Regions from separate parts of the Variovorax xiamenensis genome, predicted to be linked through region 3. Evidence: predicted binding sites of a transcription regulator. Region 3 holds the regulator's gene; each other region holds the start of a gene.

Region 1 (5,010 bases), 3.4 Mb from region 3:
GTAGAGCTTGTCGATGCAGAACTCGCTGCGGTGCGTGTTGCCCGTGACGTCGATCAGGATGTTGCGCAGCGTGCGGTCGACCAGCCATGCGGGCATGTTCTGGCCGTAGATCTCGCGGTTCTTCGCGATTTCCTTGAGCGCGATTTCCAGTTCGTAGACCTGGTCGTTGCGTGCCTCGTCCACGCGCGGCGCCTGGCTCGTGGGGCCGATGAACATGCCCGAGAACAGGTAGCTCAGCGACGGATGGTTGTGCCAGTACAGCAGCAGGCTGGCCAGCAGCTCGGGCCGGCGCAGGAAGGGGCTGTCGGCGGGCGTGGCGCCGCCCATCACGAAGTGGTTGCCGCCGCCGGTGCCGGTGTGGCGTCCGTCGGTCATGAACTTCTCGGCCGACAGGCGGGTTTCGAACGCGGCGTTGTAGAGGAACTCGGTGTGGTCGACCAGTTCCTTCCAGTTGTGCGCGGGATGGATGTTGACCTCGATCACGCCCGGGTCGGGCGTGACCTGCAGCAGCTTCAGGCGCGGGTCGCGCGGCGGCGGATAGCCTTCCATCACGATGCGCACGCCCAGGTCGCGCGCGGTGGCTTCCACGGCCGCGACGAGGTCGAGATAGTCCTCCAGGCGGGCCAGCGGCGGCATGAAGACGTAGAGCACGCCCGAGGCGTTGCCCTTCTTCTCGGCTGCGGGGCCGTTGGCGCGGCGCGGGTCGCGCACTTCGACGCACAGCGCGGTGCGGGTGATCCAGTGGGCCGATTCGCCGCGCAGGGGCTGGCGGGTGGTGGTGGAGCCGGTGGAGTCGTTGTCGTCCGCGCCGTCGCCTTCGCCGTCGCTCGCGGCGCCCGGCGTCTGCATGCGCAGCGAGGAGGGCACGACCGGCGGCGTGCCGAAGGCATAGGGCACGGAACCGAGGTCGGCCCCTGCGCCGCCCGCTTCACCCGTGCTGCTCGCGCCGCCCGTGCCAACGGCGTAGCGCGCGCGATAGTCGGCTCCGCTCGGCAGCGCGCCGCGCGGCGCGTTCGGGTCGCGCTCGATCATGTAGGGGTAGTCACCCTTGCTGGCCCACGGCTGCGAGTCGAGCGGCAGGCGGTAGCCCATGGGCGAGTCGCCCGGGATCAGGTAGAGCCGGTCGTCGCGCAGGAACCAGGGGCCGGTCTTCCAGGCCGGGCCCGAGAGCGCGGGAGCGTCTCCGGTCGCGTTGCCGGGCTCGATGGGCAGCATGTAGCCGATCACCGCGTCGAGCTTCTGCGTGAACACGCGGCGCAGGCGCACGCGCTCGAGCTCGTCGTCGAGCTTCGAGTCGAAGGGATCGACGTTGACCGGCAGGCGGCGTTCGCGCCAGAGGTAGTAGTAGATGTCCTCGTAGCCCGGCTGGATGTAGCGCTCGGTGAGGCCCAGCTTGTGCGCGAGCAGGTTCGTGAAGCGGCGCGCGTCCTCGCTCGTGTAGTGCGTGGGAAAGCGCTCGTCGGCGAACAGGTCGGGGTCGTGCCACAGCGGCTGGCCGTCGGCGCGCCAGAAGATCGACAGCGCCCAGCGCGGCAGCTGCTCGCCCGGATACCACTTGCCCTGGCCGAAGTGCAGAAAGCCGCCCTTGCCGTATTCGGCGCGCAGCTTGTGCACGAGTTCGGTGGCGTAGCCGCGCTTGGTGGGGCCGAGCGCGTCGGTGTTCCACTCGGGCGCGTCGCGGTCGGTGGTGGCCACGTAGGTGGGCTCGCCGCCCATGGTCAGGCGCACGTCGCCGGCCTTCAGGCGCGCATCGACCGCTTCGCCCAGCGCCAGCACCTCGGCCCACTGGTCTTCGGTGTAGGGCTTGGTCACGCGCGGCGACTCGTAGATGCGCGTGACCTTCATGTCGTGGCCGAACTCGACCTCGGATTCGTCGACACCGCCCTCGATGGGCGCGGCGCTCGAAGGCGTCGGCGTGCAGGCCAGCGGGATGTGGCCCTCGCCTGCCAGCAGGCCCGAGGTGGCGTCGAGGCCGATCCATCCGGCGCCGGGCAGGAACACCTCGCACCAGGCGTGCAGGTCGGTGAAGTCGACCGTGGTGCCGCTTGGGCCGTCGAGCGCTTTCACGTCGGGCGTGAGCTGGATCAGGTAGCCCGAGACGAAGCGCGCGGCCAGCCCGCAGTGGCGCAGCAACTGCACCAGCAGCCAGCCCGAGTCGCGGCAGGAGCCGCTGCCGTTGGCCAGCGTTTCTTCCGGCGTCTGCACGCCGGGCTCCATGCGGATCAGGTAGTTGACGTCCTTCTGGACCTGCTGGTTGATGCCGACCAGGAAGTCGATGGTGCGCTGCTCCTTGTGGTCGATCTTGTCGAGGTAGGCCTGCAGCAGCGGCGTGACCGGGTCGGCCACGAGGTAGGGGGCGAGCTCCTCGGCCTGCGAGGGCTTGTACTTGAACGGGAAGTTCTCCGCCTGGGGCTCGAGGAAGAAGTCGAAGGGGTTGTAGACCGCCATCTCGACCACGAGGTCGACCGTGACCTTGAACTCGCGCGTCTTCTCGGGAAACACGAGCCGCGCCTGGTAGTTGGCGAACGGGTCCTGCATCCAGTTGACGAAGTGTTCGGCTGGCTCGACCCGCAGCGAGTAGGAGATGACGTTGCTGCGGCAATGCGGCGCGGGCCGCAGGCGCACGACCTGCGGGCCCAGCTGCACCAGGCGGTCGTACTTGTAGTGGGTGACGTGGTGGAGCGCGGCGTGAATTGACATGCGTTTTTGTGTGCAGTGCTGGCAGATTGCATCGAGAAGATGTCTCTGGTGAGACGCATACTAGCCGAGATGCTTAGCAATTAACGCGCCACTGAGCGCGAGTTTGGGGAGGGTTTGCATCATGGATTCGGGAGTTGTCCGATGACGCGGTTTCGTGCGTCCGAGCGGGCCGTGGGCGGCGCCGGAGCGTTCGCCGCATTGGGTGGTTCGCTGCTGGGCGCCGCCCTGCAACTGCAGCAGCCGATGCTCTGGCCGGCGTGGGCCTATGCCGGCTTGCTGGGCATCGGCATGGCCGGCATGTGGTGGCGGCGCATGCCCGGCAGGACGCTCCTGCTGATCGCCCTGGTGTGCGCAGCGATGGCCGGCGCGGGGCTCGCGGGATGGCGCGCGGTGGTCTATGCGAAAGGCGCGCTCGATCCGGCGCTCGAAGGGCTCGACCTGCGCGTCACGGGCGTCGTGTCGGAGATGCCCCAGCGCAACGAGGCCGGCACGCGCTTCACCCTGGATGTCGAATCCGCGCAATGGACCGACCCGGACCTGCCGGGCCGGCCCGCCGTACCCGATCGCATCGCGCTCGGCTGGTATGCGGAGGGCTCCAGCCTCTGGAGCCGCACGCCGCCGGCCGTCGTTGCCGGCGCGTCCCCGCATGCGGGCGAGCGTTGGAGCCTTGCGGTGCGTCTCAAGGCGCCACATGGCAGCCGCAACCCCCACGGTTTCGACAGCGAACTCTGGATGTGGGAACAGGGCCTGCAGGCCAGCGGCCATGTGCGAACCGGCGCGCGCGACACTGCGCCCGTGCTGCTCGGCACCACCTGGCGGCACCCCATCGAGCGCGCCCGTGAATCGGTGCGCGATGCCGTCTTCGAGCGCGTGCCCGATCGCGCGCAGGCGGGCGTGATCGCCGCCCTGGTCACCGGCGACCAGAACGCCATCGACCGGGCAGGCTGGGACGTGTTCCGTGCCACGGGCGTGGCGCACCTGATGTCGATCTCGGGCCTGCACGTCACGATGTTCGCGTGGCTCGCCGCGCATGTCGTTGGCCTGCTCTGGAGACGAAGCACGCGGTTGATGCTGTGGCTGCCCGCGCAGCAGGCGGCGCTGGTCGGCGGCGTGCTGCTGGCCACGCTCTATGCGCTTTTCAGCGGCTGGGGCGTGCCTTCGCAGCGCACGGTCTGGATGCTGGCGACGGTCGCTTTGCTGCGCCTCTCCGGACGGCGCTGGCCCTGGCCGAACGTGTGGCTGCTGACGGCGGCCGTGGTGGTGGCGCTCGATCCGTGGGCCCCGATGCAGGCGGGCTTCTGGCTGAGCTTCGTGGCGGTGGGCGTGCTCTTCGCGAGCGACGCCGCGGCGCCGGGCGAGCAGCAGGGCGGCGCGGCCTTTCGCCTGCTGCGCTTCTTCCGCGAGCAATGGACCATCACGCTGGCGATCACGCCGCTGAGCCTGCTGCTGTTCCAGCAGGTGTCGCTGATCGGCCTGCTGGCCAATGCGGTGGCCATACCCTGGGTCACGCTCGTGATCACGCCGCTGGCCATGTTCGGCATGGTCGTGCCGCCGTCGTGGGACCTGGCGGCCATGGCCGTGCAGGCGCTGGGGCTGTTGCTGCAGTGGCTGGCCGGGCTGCCGCATGCCACGCTGTCGATGGCCGCGCCGCCCTGGTGGCTCGCCGCCTGCGGCGTGGGCGGCGGCGCGTTGCTGGTCATGCGGCTGCCTTGGCCGATGCGCGGTCTCGGCGTTCCGCTGCTCCTGCCCGTGCTGCTGTGGCAGGCGCCCCGGCCTCCGGCCGGCGAGTTCGAACTGCTCGCCGCTGACATCGGCCAGGGCAACGCGGTGCTCGTGCGTACCGCCACGCACAGCCTGCTCTACGACGCCGGCCCGCGCTACAGCCTCGAAAGCGATGCGGGCCACCGCGTGCTCGTGCCGCTGCTGCGGGCGTACGGCGAGCAGCTGGACACGCTGGTGGTGAGCCATCGCGACACCGATCACACCGGCGGCGCGCCGGCGGTGCTCGCGATGCAGCCCGAAGCTGCGCTGCTGAGCTCCATCGAGGCCGCGCACCCGCTGCAGGCGATGCGCGCGGCAAGGCGCTGCGAGGCGGGGCAGTCGTGGAGCTGGGACGGCGTGCGCTTCGAGGTGCTGCATCCCTTCGAGAGCGACTACCGCAGTTTCAGCAAACCCAACGCCGTGTCGTGCGTGCTGCGCATCGACAACGGGCGCGCGGCGGCGCTGCTGGCAGGCGACATCGAGCGGCTGCAGGAGACGGCGCTCGTCATGCGCACGCCGCAGTTGCTGCGCGCCGATGTGCTGCTGGCG
Region 2 (5,010 bases), 2.0 Mb from region 3:
TCGGCGCGCTGATCCACGAACTGGCGCGGCCGGGTTCGGTGGACGGCATCGTGGCGCTCGCGCCCTACCTCGGGCGCCGGGTGCTCGGCGCGGAAATCAAGAAGGCCGGCGGCCTGCGCACCTGGCAGGCGCCCACCGGACCGCAGCCCGACGAAGAGCCGGACCGCAAGCTCTGGCCCTTCTTCCAGCAGTACCTGTCGGCCAAGCCGTCGAAGAACCTGCCGCGGCTGTACCTGGGCTTCGGGCTGGACGACCGCTTCGCCAGCAACCACAAGCTGCTGGCCGACGCCCTGCCGCCGGAGCAGGTCTTCACGATCGAGGGCGGCCACGACTGGCCGCAATGGCGCCAGCTATGGCGCAATGTGCTGGACGTGTTGCCGCTGCCGGCCGTCGGCCGGTCGTCGAAGCAAACGATTACGCAGTCTCAGGTAGCGACAGCGAAGCCATGGGCCATCGCGGCCTGACGTCGAAGGCATAGCGCTCGCTTGCCTGCGACAGCCCCGACTGCAGGCGCATCGCGGCGGCCATGGCGATCATGGCGCCGTTGTCGGTGCACAGGTGCAGCTCGGGGTAGTGCACCCGCACCTTGCGCTTCGCGCACGCGGCATTCAGCTGCTCGCGCAGGCTCCTGTTGGCCCCCACGCCGCCCGCCACCACCAGCCGCTTGAGCCCGGTCTGGTCGAGCGCCGAGAGCGATTTCTTCAGCAGCACCTCGACGATGGCCGCCTGCGTGGATGCAGCCAGATCCGCCTTGCGGGCCTCGAGTTCGTCGCCCAGCTTCTTGGCCTGCGTGAGCACGGCCGTCTTCAGGCCGGCAAAGGAGAAGTCGAGATCGCCGCTGTGCAGCAGCGGCCGCGGCAGCTTGAAGGCCGCGGCATCGCCGCCTTCCGCCAGCTTCGCGAGCCATGGGCCGCCTGGGTACGGAAGCCCCATGAGCTTGGCGCTCTTGTCGAAGGCCTCGCCGGCCGCGTCGTCGATGGTCTCGCCGAGCAGCTCGTAGCGCCCCACGCCATCCACCCGCATCAGCTGCGTGTGGCCGCCCGACACCAGCAGCGCGACGAACGGAAACTCCGGCGGATCGGCGCTCAGGAACGGCGACAGCAGATGCCCTTCGAGGTGATGCACCCCCAGCACCGGCTTGCCCAGCGCCACGCCCAGCGCGCAGGCCACGCCCGCGCCCACCAGCAGTGCGCCCGCCAGGCCCGGCCCGCGCGTGTAGGCCACCACGTCGATCTCGTCCAGCGAACGGCCGGCTTCGGCCATGACCGTCTCGGTCAGCGGCAGCACGCGGCGGATGTGGTCGCGGCTGGCCAGTTCGGGCACCACGCCGCCGTAGGCCTGGTGCATGGCGATCTGGCTGTGCAACGCGTGCGAACGCAGCACCGGCAGCGCGTCGCCTTGCGACTCGACCAGCGCCACGCCGGTTTCATCGCAGGATGATTCGATTCCCAACAAGAGCATGCCGCCGAGTGTAGGCGGCACCTCCCGGCCGGCGCCCGGGAAGGGGCAAACGGTGCCGCGTTCCGCCTCCTTGAGGCACGGATGTTGCAGTGACCGGACACAGAGCCCCGCGCCCCACGCCATGAAATCCGGACTGAGCTTCCTCATCGCCGCCCGCCGCTGCGAAATCGACGAGCTGGACCGGCTCGCCCGCACGAGCGAGCTGGTGGGCCTGATCGGCCGGCTGGTCCACGCGCTGCAGCGCGAGCGCGGCATGTCGAACATGTTCCTCACCTCGCGCGGCGGCCGTTTCGCCGAACAGCGCTGCCCGCAGATCGCCGAATGCATGGTGCTCGAGCAGGAGGTGCGCGCCGGTTTCGACCAGCTCGAGGCCGACAACTACCACCGCGGCGCCGACGCCGGCAACAACGCGCGCCTCTTCAGCCGCATCGCCTGGGTGCTTCCGGGCCTCGATGCCCTGCCCGCCCTGCGCCGCCGCATCGATGCGCAGGAGCTGAAGCCGGCCCAGTCCACCGCCGCCTTCGCCAAGCTGGTCGCAGGGCTGCTCTCGGTGGTGTTCGAAGCGGCCGACGGCGCCACCGACCCCGAGATCTCGCGCCTGCTGGTCGCGATGTTCAACTTCATGCAGGGCAAGGAGTTCGCAGGCCAGGAGCGCGCATTCGGCGCCGCCGCGCTCGCGCTGGGCCGCAGCGACGAGGCGCAGCGCCTGCAGTGGCTGCACCTGATCGAATCGCAGGAGCGCTGCTTCCAGGTGTTCACCGACTTTTCGGGCGAGGCGGTGCTCGCGCTCTGGCGCGACAGCCAGCCCGATGCGGACGTCGCCGAGCTCGAGCGCATCCGCCGGCGCGGCGGCATCGCGGCGCCGGCCGACGTGCCGCTGAGCCAGGACTGGTTCGACTGCTGCACCCGCCGCATCGACGCCATGAAGACCGTCGAGGACCGCCTGGCCGCCGACCTGCGCGCGCTCTGCGAGCACAAGACCGCGCAGGCGCGCAGCGAGCTGCGCGAATACCGCCGGCTGCTCGACACGCTCACGCCGCAGGCCGGCGCCCTCTTCTTCGACGACGCCGACGCGCAGGCAGCCGCGCCCGCCCAGTTCGGGCGCCACCTGGAGCGCTCGGTGCTCGACATGGTCCGGGAGCAGTCGCAGCGGCTGCAGGCCATGAGCGACGAGCTCGAGACCGTGCGCGCCTCGCTCAACGAACGCAAGATCGTCGAGCGCGCCAAGGGCCTGCTGATGGCGCACCGCCGCCTCAGCGAGGAAGAAGCCCACAAGATGCTGCGCCAGACCGCCATGAACCAGAAGCGCAGGCTGGTGGACGTGGCCGAGTCGATGCTCGCGATGGCCGACTACCTGCCCATGCTCGATCGCGCACCGCCGCGCTGAGGCAGCCGCGGCGGGCACGGCCGTTCAACTTGGTGCACTGCACAACAACCGTGCCATCTCCTGCAGTCGGCCTGATCGGTCCGATCGGCCCGATTGGAGCTTCACCCGCGACGGCCCGCCGCATGCAGCTACTTTCCTGATAGCAGGCCCTGCCTGCAAAGGCTGGCACACCGCTTGCAAGCGAAAGTTTCGCAGGCCCCCAAAGGCCTTCAGGCAGGGCGGCACCCAACGGCGGGTGTCTCCCCACCGAACCGGACAAAGGCGTCCCCATCCCGCAAGGGCTCGTTTTCGAGCAGCCCGTGCGTGGTGCGGACGCCTTTTCGTTTTTGTCTTTCTTCCTTGTCGTTTGTTCGTCTTCAACCGGAGCCCCGCCCCATGACCGACCTGCTCAAAACCCGCCTCAGCCGACGCCGCGTCCTGCAAGCCGCAGCCATCGGCGCCGTGGGCATCGATCCCGCCCTGCGCGCGGCCGTCTGGGCCCAGGGCTCGGACAAGCCCGAGAAGGAAGAAGTGAAGATCGGCTTTATCCCGCTGACCGACTGCGCCAGCGTGGTGATGGCCTCGGTGCTGGGCATCGACAAGAAATACGGCGTGAAGATCGTGCCCAGCAAGGAAGCCAGCTGGGCCGGCGTGCGCGACAAGCTGGCCAACGGCGAGCTCGATTTCGCCCACGTGCTCTACGGCCTGGTCTACGGCATGCACCTGGGCCTGAGCGGCCCGAAGAAGGACATGGCCGTGCTCATGACCCTGAACAACAACGGCCAGGCCATCACGCTGTCGAAGAAGCTCGCCGACAAGGGCGCGGTCGATGCCGCATCGCTCGCCAAGCTCATCGCCAGCGAGAAGCGCGAATACACCTTCGCGCAGACCTTCCCCACCGGCACGCACGCCATGTGGCTCTACTACTGGCTCGCGTCGGCCGGCATCGACCCGTTCAAGGACGTGAAGAACATCACCGTGCCGCCTCCGCAGATGGTGGCCAACATGCGCGTGGGCAACATGGACGGCTACTGCGTGGGCGAGCCCTGGGGCCAGCGCGCCATCATGGACGGCATCGGCATCACCGCCATCACCACGCAGGACATCTGGAAGGACCACCCCGAGAAGGTGCTGGGCACCACCGGCGAGTTCGCGAAGAAGTACCCCAACACGGCACGCGCCGTGACCGCCGCGATCCTGGAGGCCGGCAAGTGGATCGACACCGGCCTGCAGAACAAGAACAAGATGGCCGAGACCATCGCCGACAAGAGCTACGTCAACACCAGCGTGGACGCCATCAACCAGCGCATCCTGGGCCGCTACACCAACGGCCTGGGCAAGAGCTGGGACGACCCCAACCACATGAAGTTCTACAACGGCGGCGCCGTGAACTTCCCGTACCTGTCGGACGGCATGTGGTTCCTCACGCAGCACAAGCGCTGGGGCCTGCTGAAGGAGCACCCCGACTACCTGAAGGTGGCCACCGAGATCAACCGCATCGACATCTATAAGCAGGCCGCCGCAGCCACGCAGACGCCGGTGCCCAAGGACGCGATGCGCAGCAGCAAGCTCTTCGACGGCTCCGTCTGGGACGGCAAGGACCCGAAGAAGTACGCCGATTCCTTCAAGCTCCATGCATAGGGAGAACACCATGGTCAGCGCAGTCTTCCACTCGCCGCTCGATGTGGCCGCCGCGCAGTCGGCGCCTTCCGCCCCGGCCAAGCCGGCCGCCTCCAAGGTGGCGGCTCCGCATCCGGTGCCCGCACCTGCACCCGAGCCGCGCACCCGCGCGCCGCTCGACCTGCGCGCTTTCTGGATGCGCGTGCTGCCGCCGCTCGCGGGCTTCGGCCTGCTGCTTCTGATCTGGGAAATAGTGGCGATGAAAAGCACCACCGGCTTTCCTTCGCCGCTGGCCACCTGGCAGCAGGCGGTAACGGTGTTCAGCGACCCGTTCTACAGCAAGGGCCCCAACGACCAGGGCGTGGGTTGGAACGTGCTCTCCTCGCTGCAGCGCGTGGCGCTGGGCTTCGGCCTGGCGGCGCTGGTCGGCATTCCGGCCGGCTTCGCCATCGGGCGCTTCGAGTTCCTCTCGCGCATGTTCAATCCGCTGATCAGCCTGCTGCGCCCGGTGTCGCCGCTGGCCTGGCTGCCCATCGGCCTGCTGGTGTTCAAGGGCGCCAACC
Region 3 (5,010 bases):
AAGCTGTCGCTGATGGGCGTCGAGGCCAAGGTCACCGAGCGCGAGCAGGCGGGTCGCACCGTCTACCGCGTGCGCGCCGGCCCCTTCAACAAGAAGGACGACGCCGACCGCCTGAAGGAACGGCTGGACGGCGGCGGCATGGATTCGGCGCTGGTCCGCGTGCAGCGCTGATCCGGCGGGCAGCCGACACGAATAGCCCCTAAGCTTCGCCGCGCGGCGTTTGCCGCCACCATTCATCGCCTCGGGCGCGCCAGTTGAACAGGGGAGTGGAACTCCCCGCGGCGCGCCGGCTCAGTCTGCCGTACCAACTGGAGAACCCTTTCAATGAAACGTCGTGACTTTTCGCTGGCCGCCACTTCGCTCGGGCTGATGTCCCTGGGTGTCACCACGGCCCATGCCCAGGCGCGTGTGCCCAAGGCCGGTTCCGAGTACCTGGTGCTCGACAAGCGCGTTCCCGTCGACGCGCCCGCCGGCAAGGTCGAGGTGGTCGAGTTCTTCTCGTACAACTGCCCGCACTGCAACGACTTCGAGCCGACGCTGGAAGCCTGGCTCAAGACGGTGCCCAAGGAAGTCGCCTTCCGCCGCATTCCCGTTCCATTCGTGGGCAACGACGTCGAGGCCAAGCAGCGCCTGTACTACACGCTCGAAGCCATGGGCAAGGTCGACGAGTTCCAGCCCAAGGTGTTCAACGCGATCCACGCGCAGCGCCAGAACGTGAACGGCGACGCCAACATCATTGCCTGGGCCACCGCCAACGGCCTGGACGCCACCAAGTTCAAGGAAACCTTCACCTCGTTCGGCGTGGCCAGCAAGGCCAAGCGCGCCTCGCAGATGACCGATGCCTACAAGGTGGCCGGCGTGCCGGCGATGGCCGTGGCCGGGCGCTGGTACGTGGATGGCGAGACCGCCGGCAACATGACCAAAGTACTTCAGGTCGTGAACTATCTGATCGGCGAGGCGAAGAAGGGCTGAGCCCGGAAAACCCGAGCCGTGCCGCGCTGTTGCGCGGTGTTTCTGGTAGAAAGCCAGAAGGAAAGTCAAGCCCGCTTCGGCGGGCTTTTTCATCTGTGCGTGCGGGGCAGAAGCACTCAGCCGCATACAATGCTCAGCAAGTTTCGTGCCTCTATGACATTGCACTCCTACCCCACCACCCCCTTCCTGCGTCGCATCGGCCGCCTGGCCGCCGGCGCGCTGCTGCTGGCAGGCCTGGCCTCGGGAGCCGTGGCCGAGACCGCCGACCGCTCCAAGCCGATGAACATCGAGTCGGACTCGATGCGCTACGACGACCTGAAGCAGACCAGCGTGTTCACCGGCAACGTTTTGGTGACAAAGGGCACGATCATCATCCGCGGCGCGCGGCTGGATGTGCGCCAGGACGCCGAGGGCTACCAGTACGGCGTGGTCACCGCGGCACCGGGCAAGCGGGCCTACTACAAGCAGAAGCGCAATGCGCCCGACGAGTGGATCGAGGGCGAGTCGGAAGTCATCGAGTACGACAGCCGCGCCGACAACGTCAAGTTCATCCGCAACGCGACCATGCGCCGGCTGCTGGGCGCCACCCCGAACGACGAGAGCCAGGGCGCGCTGATCGTCTACGACCAGAGCAATGACACCTACACCGTCAACGGTTCCACCGTGCCGCCGAACACCGCCGTGAACGCCTCGGCCCCGGGCGGACGCGTCAGGACCATCCTCACCCCCAAGGCCGCCACCGCCCCGGCTGCCGGCGCCTCGGCCCCGGCCGGTGCGAAGGCACCGCCGCCGGCTCCCACCCCGGCGCCCGGCAAGGGCCTGCGCCAGAGCACCACGCTCGGCAGTGACCAGGGAGACACGCGCAAGTGATCGAATCCGCAGGAACGCAGGACGCCAACGGCGCACCGGGCAGCCGCCTGGTCGCGCGCGGCCTGAAGAAGAGCTACGGCAGCCGCACGGTCGTCAAGGACGTCTCGCTCGACGTGCAGAAGGGCGAAGTCGTCGGGCTGCTCGGGCCGAACGGCGCCGGCAAGACCACCTCGTTCTACATGATCGTGGGCCTGGTGCGCGCCGACGCCGGCGACATCACCATCGACGGCGAGCCGATCGCCCACATGCCGATCCACCGCCGCGCCCGCATGGGCCTGAGCTACCTGCCGCAGGAAGCCTCGATCTTCCGCAAGCTCACGGTCGAGGAAAACGTGCGCGCCGTGCTCGAGCTCCAGAGCGAGCCCGACGCGAACGGCAAGATGGTGGCCCTGTCGAAGGAGCACATCGAGGAGCGCCTGACCGACCTGCTGGCCGACCTGCGCGTCGACCACCTGCGCGATTCGCCTGCGCTGGCGCTGTCGGGCGGCGAGCGCCGCCGCGTCGAGATCGCGCGCGCGCTGGCCACGCAGCCGCGCTTCATCCTGCTGGACGAGCCCTTCGCCGGCATCGACCCCATCGCGGTGATCGAGATCCAGCGGATCATCAGCTTCCTGAAGGAGCGCGGCATCGGCGTGCTCATCACCGACCACAACGTGCGCGAGACGCTGGGCATCTGCGACCACGCCTTCATCATCAGCGACGGGCACGTGCTGGCACAAGGCACGCCTTCGGAGATCGTCGACAACGCCGAGGTACGCAGGGTGTACCTGGGCGAGCACTTCCGCATGTAAGGGGCGGGGGCGGTTTCCACCATGAAGCAAGGGCTGTCCCTTCGCGTTTCGCAGCATCTGGCACTCACGCCGCAGCTGCAGCAGTCGATCAGGCTGCTCCAACTCTCCACGCTCGAGCTGAGCCAGGAGGTGGAGCAGATGCTCGACGAGAACCCCTTTCTCGAGCGCACCGCCGAGGAAGCCGTGCGCGAGGAATTCGGGCTCGAGACGGCGGACGCTCCGATCCCGCGCGACGACGGCGGTGACGGTGGCGAGGGCGGCGAAAGCGACTTCGCGCCCACGGCGCCCGGCCCGGCCGCCACGACCTCTTCCGAAACCAGCTCCACCGCGGCCGCCGACTCCGACGGCCCCGCCGCCGAAATCGCCGAGCGCGAGCCCGACTGGGAAGGCGATGGCACCGTCGACATGGCGCCCGACGACAGCGAATGGGGCGGCGACGCCCCGGCGCGCCAGAACAACGCCGGCGACGACGATCGCGCCGATGCCACCGAGCTCGCGCGCAGCCAGGAGTCGCTGCAGTCCTTCCTGCACCGCCAGGCGCTGAGCCTGCGGCTGAGCGAGAACGACAGCGCCGCGCTGCGCTTTCTCATCGAATCGCTCAACGACGACGGCTACCTCGAAGACTCGCTGCCCGCGCTCGCCTCGGGCCTGGCCGGCGACGACAACGACCAGTTCGACGACCTCGTGCACCACTTCCAGGTGGCGCTCGGCCTGCTGCAGAGCCTGGAGCCCGCCGGTGTCGGCGCGCGCGACCTGGGCGAATGCCTGAGCATCCAGCTGCGCGCCATGGCCAGCGACGACGAGACCGAGGAAGAAGAGCAGGTCCGCAAGACCGCCATCGCCATCTGCAAGCAGCCGATGGAGCTGCTCGCGCGCCGCGACTTCAAGCGCCTTGCCACGCTCACCCGCAGCAACGAGGAGCTGGTGCGCTCGGCGCTGCAGGTCATCGCGCGGCTGGAGCCCAAGCCGGGCCGCAGCTTCGTCGACGTCGAGCGCAACATCATCATTCCCGACGTGATCGTCACCAAGACGGGGCGCGGCACGAACGTGAAGTTCCGCGTCATGCTCAACCCCGAGGTCATGCCGCGCCTGCGCGTGCACGACATCTACGCCGGCGCGCTCAAGTCGCACAAGGGCGAGGGCAGCCAGGCGCTGTCGCAGCGGCTGCAGGAGGCGCGCTGGTTCATCAAGAACATCCAGCAGCGCTTCGACACCATCCTGCGCGTGAGCAACGCCATCGTCGAGCGGCAGAAGAGCTACTTCGTGCACGGCGAGCTGGCCATGCGTCCGCTGGTGCTGCGCGAGATCGCCGACGAGCTGGGCCTGCACGAATCGACCATCTCGCGCGTGACCACCGCCAAGTACATGGCCACGCCCTTCGGCACGGTCGAGCTCAAGTACTTCTTCGGCTCGGCGCTGGGCACCGAGACCGGCGGCAACGCATCGAGCACCGCGGTGCGCGCGCTCATCAAGCAGTTCGTCGGCTCCGAGAGCGTGAAGAAGCCGCTGTCGGACAGCCAGATCTCCGAGATGCTGAAGGAGCAGGGCATCGAGTGCGCGCGCCGCACCGTCGCCAAGTACCGCGAGGCGCTGCGCATCGCGCCCGCCAATCTTCGCAAGGCCCTGTAGAAAGACACCGCCGATGAACCGAGGCCTGATGTCGCGCTGTGGGCATTGGGTCTTCGCCATGGTGGCGGTGCTGCTGCTCGCAGGCTGCGCCACGCTGCCCGACGAGGCACCGCGCACACCCACCAAGGCCATGGCCGTCTCGGCCGACACCGCGCTCGGCAAGATCGCGCTGGCTTCCCAGCCCGACCCCGACCTCAGCGGTTTCCGCCTGATGCCCGGCGGCGACTTCGCCTTCGACACCCGCATCCAGCTGGCCCGCCGCGCGCAGCGCACGCTCGACGTGCAGTACTACCAGATCGAGAACGACGAGACCGGCCGCTACCTGCTGCGCACCCTGCGCGACGCCGCCCAGCGCGGCGTGCGCGTGCGGCTGCTGATGGACGACCTCTACACCTCCGGCGAAGACGAGCTGCTGCTCGGCCTCGCCGCCACGCCCAACGTGGAGCTGCGGCTGTTCAACCCCTTTCCGGCCGGGCGCGGCAGCCTGCTGAAGCGCTTCACCGCCTCGCTCTTCGACTTCAGCCGCGTCAATCGCCGCATGCACAACAAGCTCTTCATCGCCGACGGCGCGATGGCGGTGGCTGGCGGGCGCAACATCGGCAACCAGTACTTCAGGCGCACCGCGGGCGAGAACTTCATCGACCTCGACACCTTCGTCACCGGCGCGCTCATCCCGCGCCTGGGCAGCCTCTTCGACCAGTACTGGAACAGCGTCTACGTGCGGCCGATCCAGTCGGTGGCCGGCAGC

The links. Region 3 encodes sigma-54, which starts transcription at its own class of promoters, with help from an activator protein. Its sites were predicted from a motif close to TGGCANGNAANCTGCTTT; they were not measured.
Region 1: a site for sigma-54 is predicted at 2,774-2,791, ahead of SFB74_RS20805 (DUF2126 domain-containing protein). Genes of this name have one in related genera too.
Region 2: a site for sigma-54 is predicted at 1,535-1,552, ahead of SFB74_RS12000 (nitrate- and nitrite sensing domain-containing protein). Genes of this name have one in related genera too.

What each region holds. Positions count from the first base shown of each region.
Region 1 is NZ_CP139038.1:4,567,209-4,572,218, reverse strand. Features, by position in the region: gene SFB74_RS20805 (DUF2126 domain-containing protein) at 1-2,700, opposite strand, end outside; gene SFB74_RS20800 (DNA internalization-related competence protein ComEC/Rec2) at 2,842-5,010, shown strand, end outside.
Region 2 is NZ_CP139038.1:2,702,006-2,707,015, reverse strand. Features, by position in the region: gene SFB74_RS12010 (alpha/beta fold hydrolase) at 1-464, shown strand, start outside; gene tsaD (tRNA (adenosine(37)-N6)-threonylcarbamoyltransferase complex transferase subunit TsaD) at 415-1,461, opposite strand; gene SFB74_RS12000 (nitrate- and nitrite sensing domain-containing protein) at 1,583-2,848, shown strand; gene SFB74_RS11995 (CmpA/NrtA family ABC transporter substrate-binding protein) at 3,224-4,468, shown strand; gene ntrB (nitrate ABC transporter permease) at 4,479-5,010, shown strand, end outside.
Region 3 is NZ_CP139038.1:748,359-753,368, forward strand. Features, by position in the region: gene SFB74_RS03260 (SPOR domain-containing protein) at 1-171, shown strand, start outside; gene SFB74_RS03265 (thiol:disulfide interchange protein DsbA/DsbL) at 325-972, shown strand; gene lptA (lipopolysaccharide transport periplasmic protein LptA) at 1,126-1,842, shown strand; gene lptB (LPS export ABC transporter ATP-binding protein) at 1,839-2,633, shown strand; gene rpoN (RNA polymerase factor sigma-54) at 2,655-4,262, shown strand; gene SFB74_RS03285 (phospholipase D family protein) at 4,276-5,010, shown strand, end outside.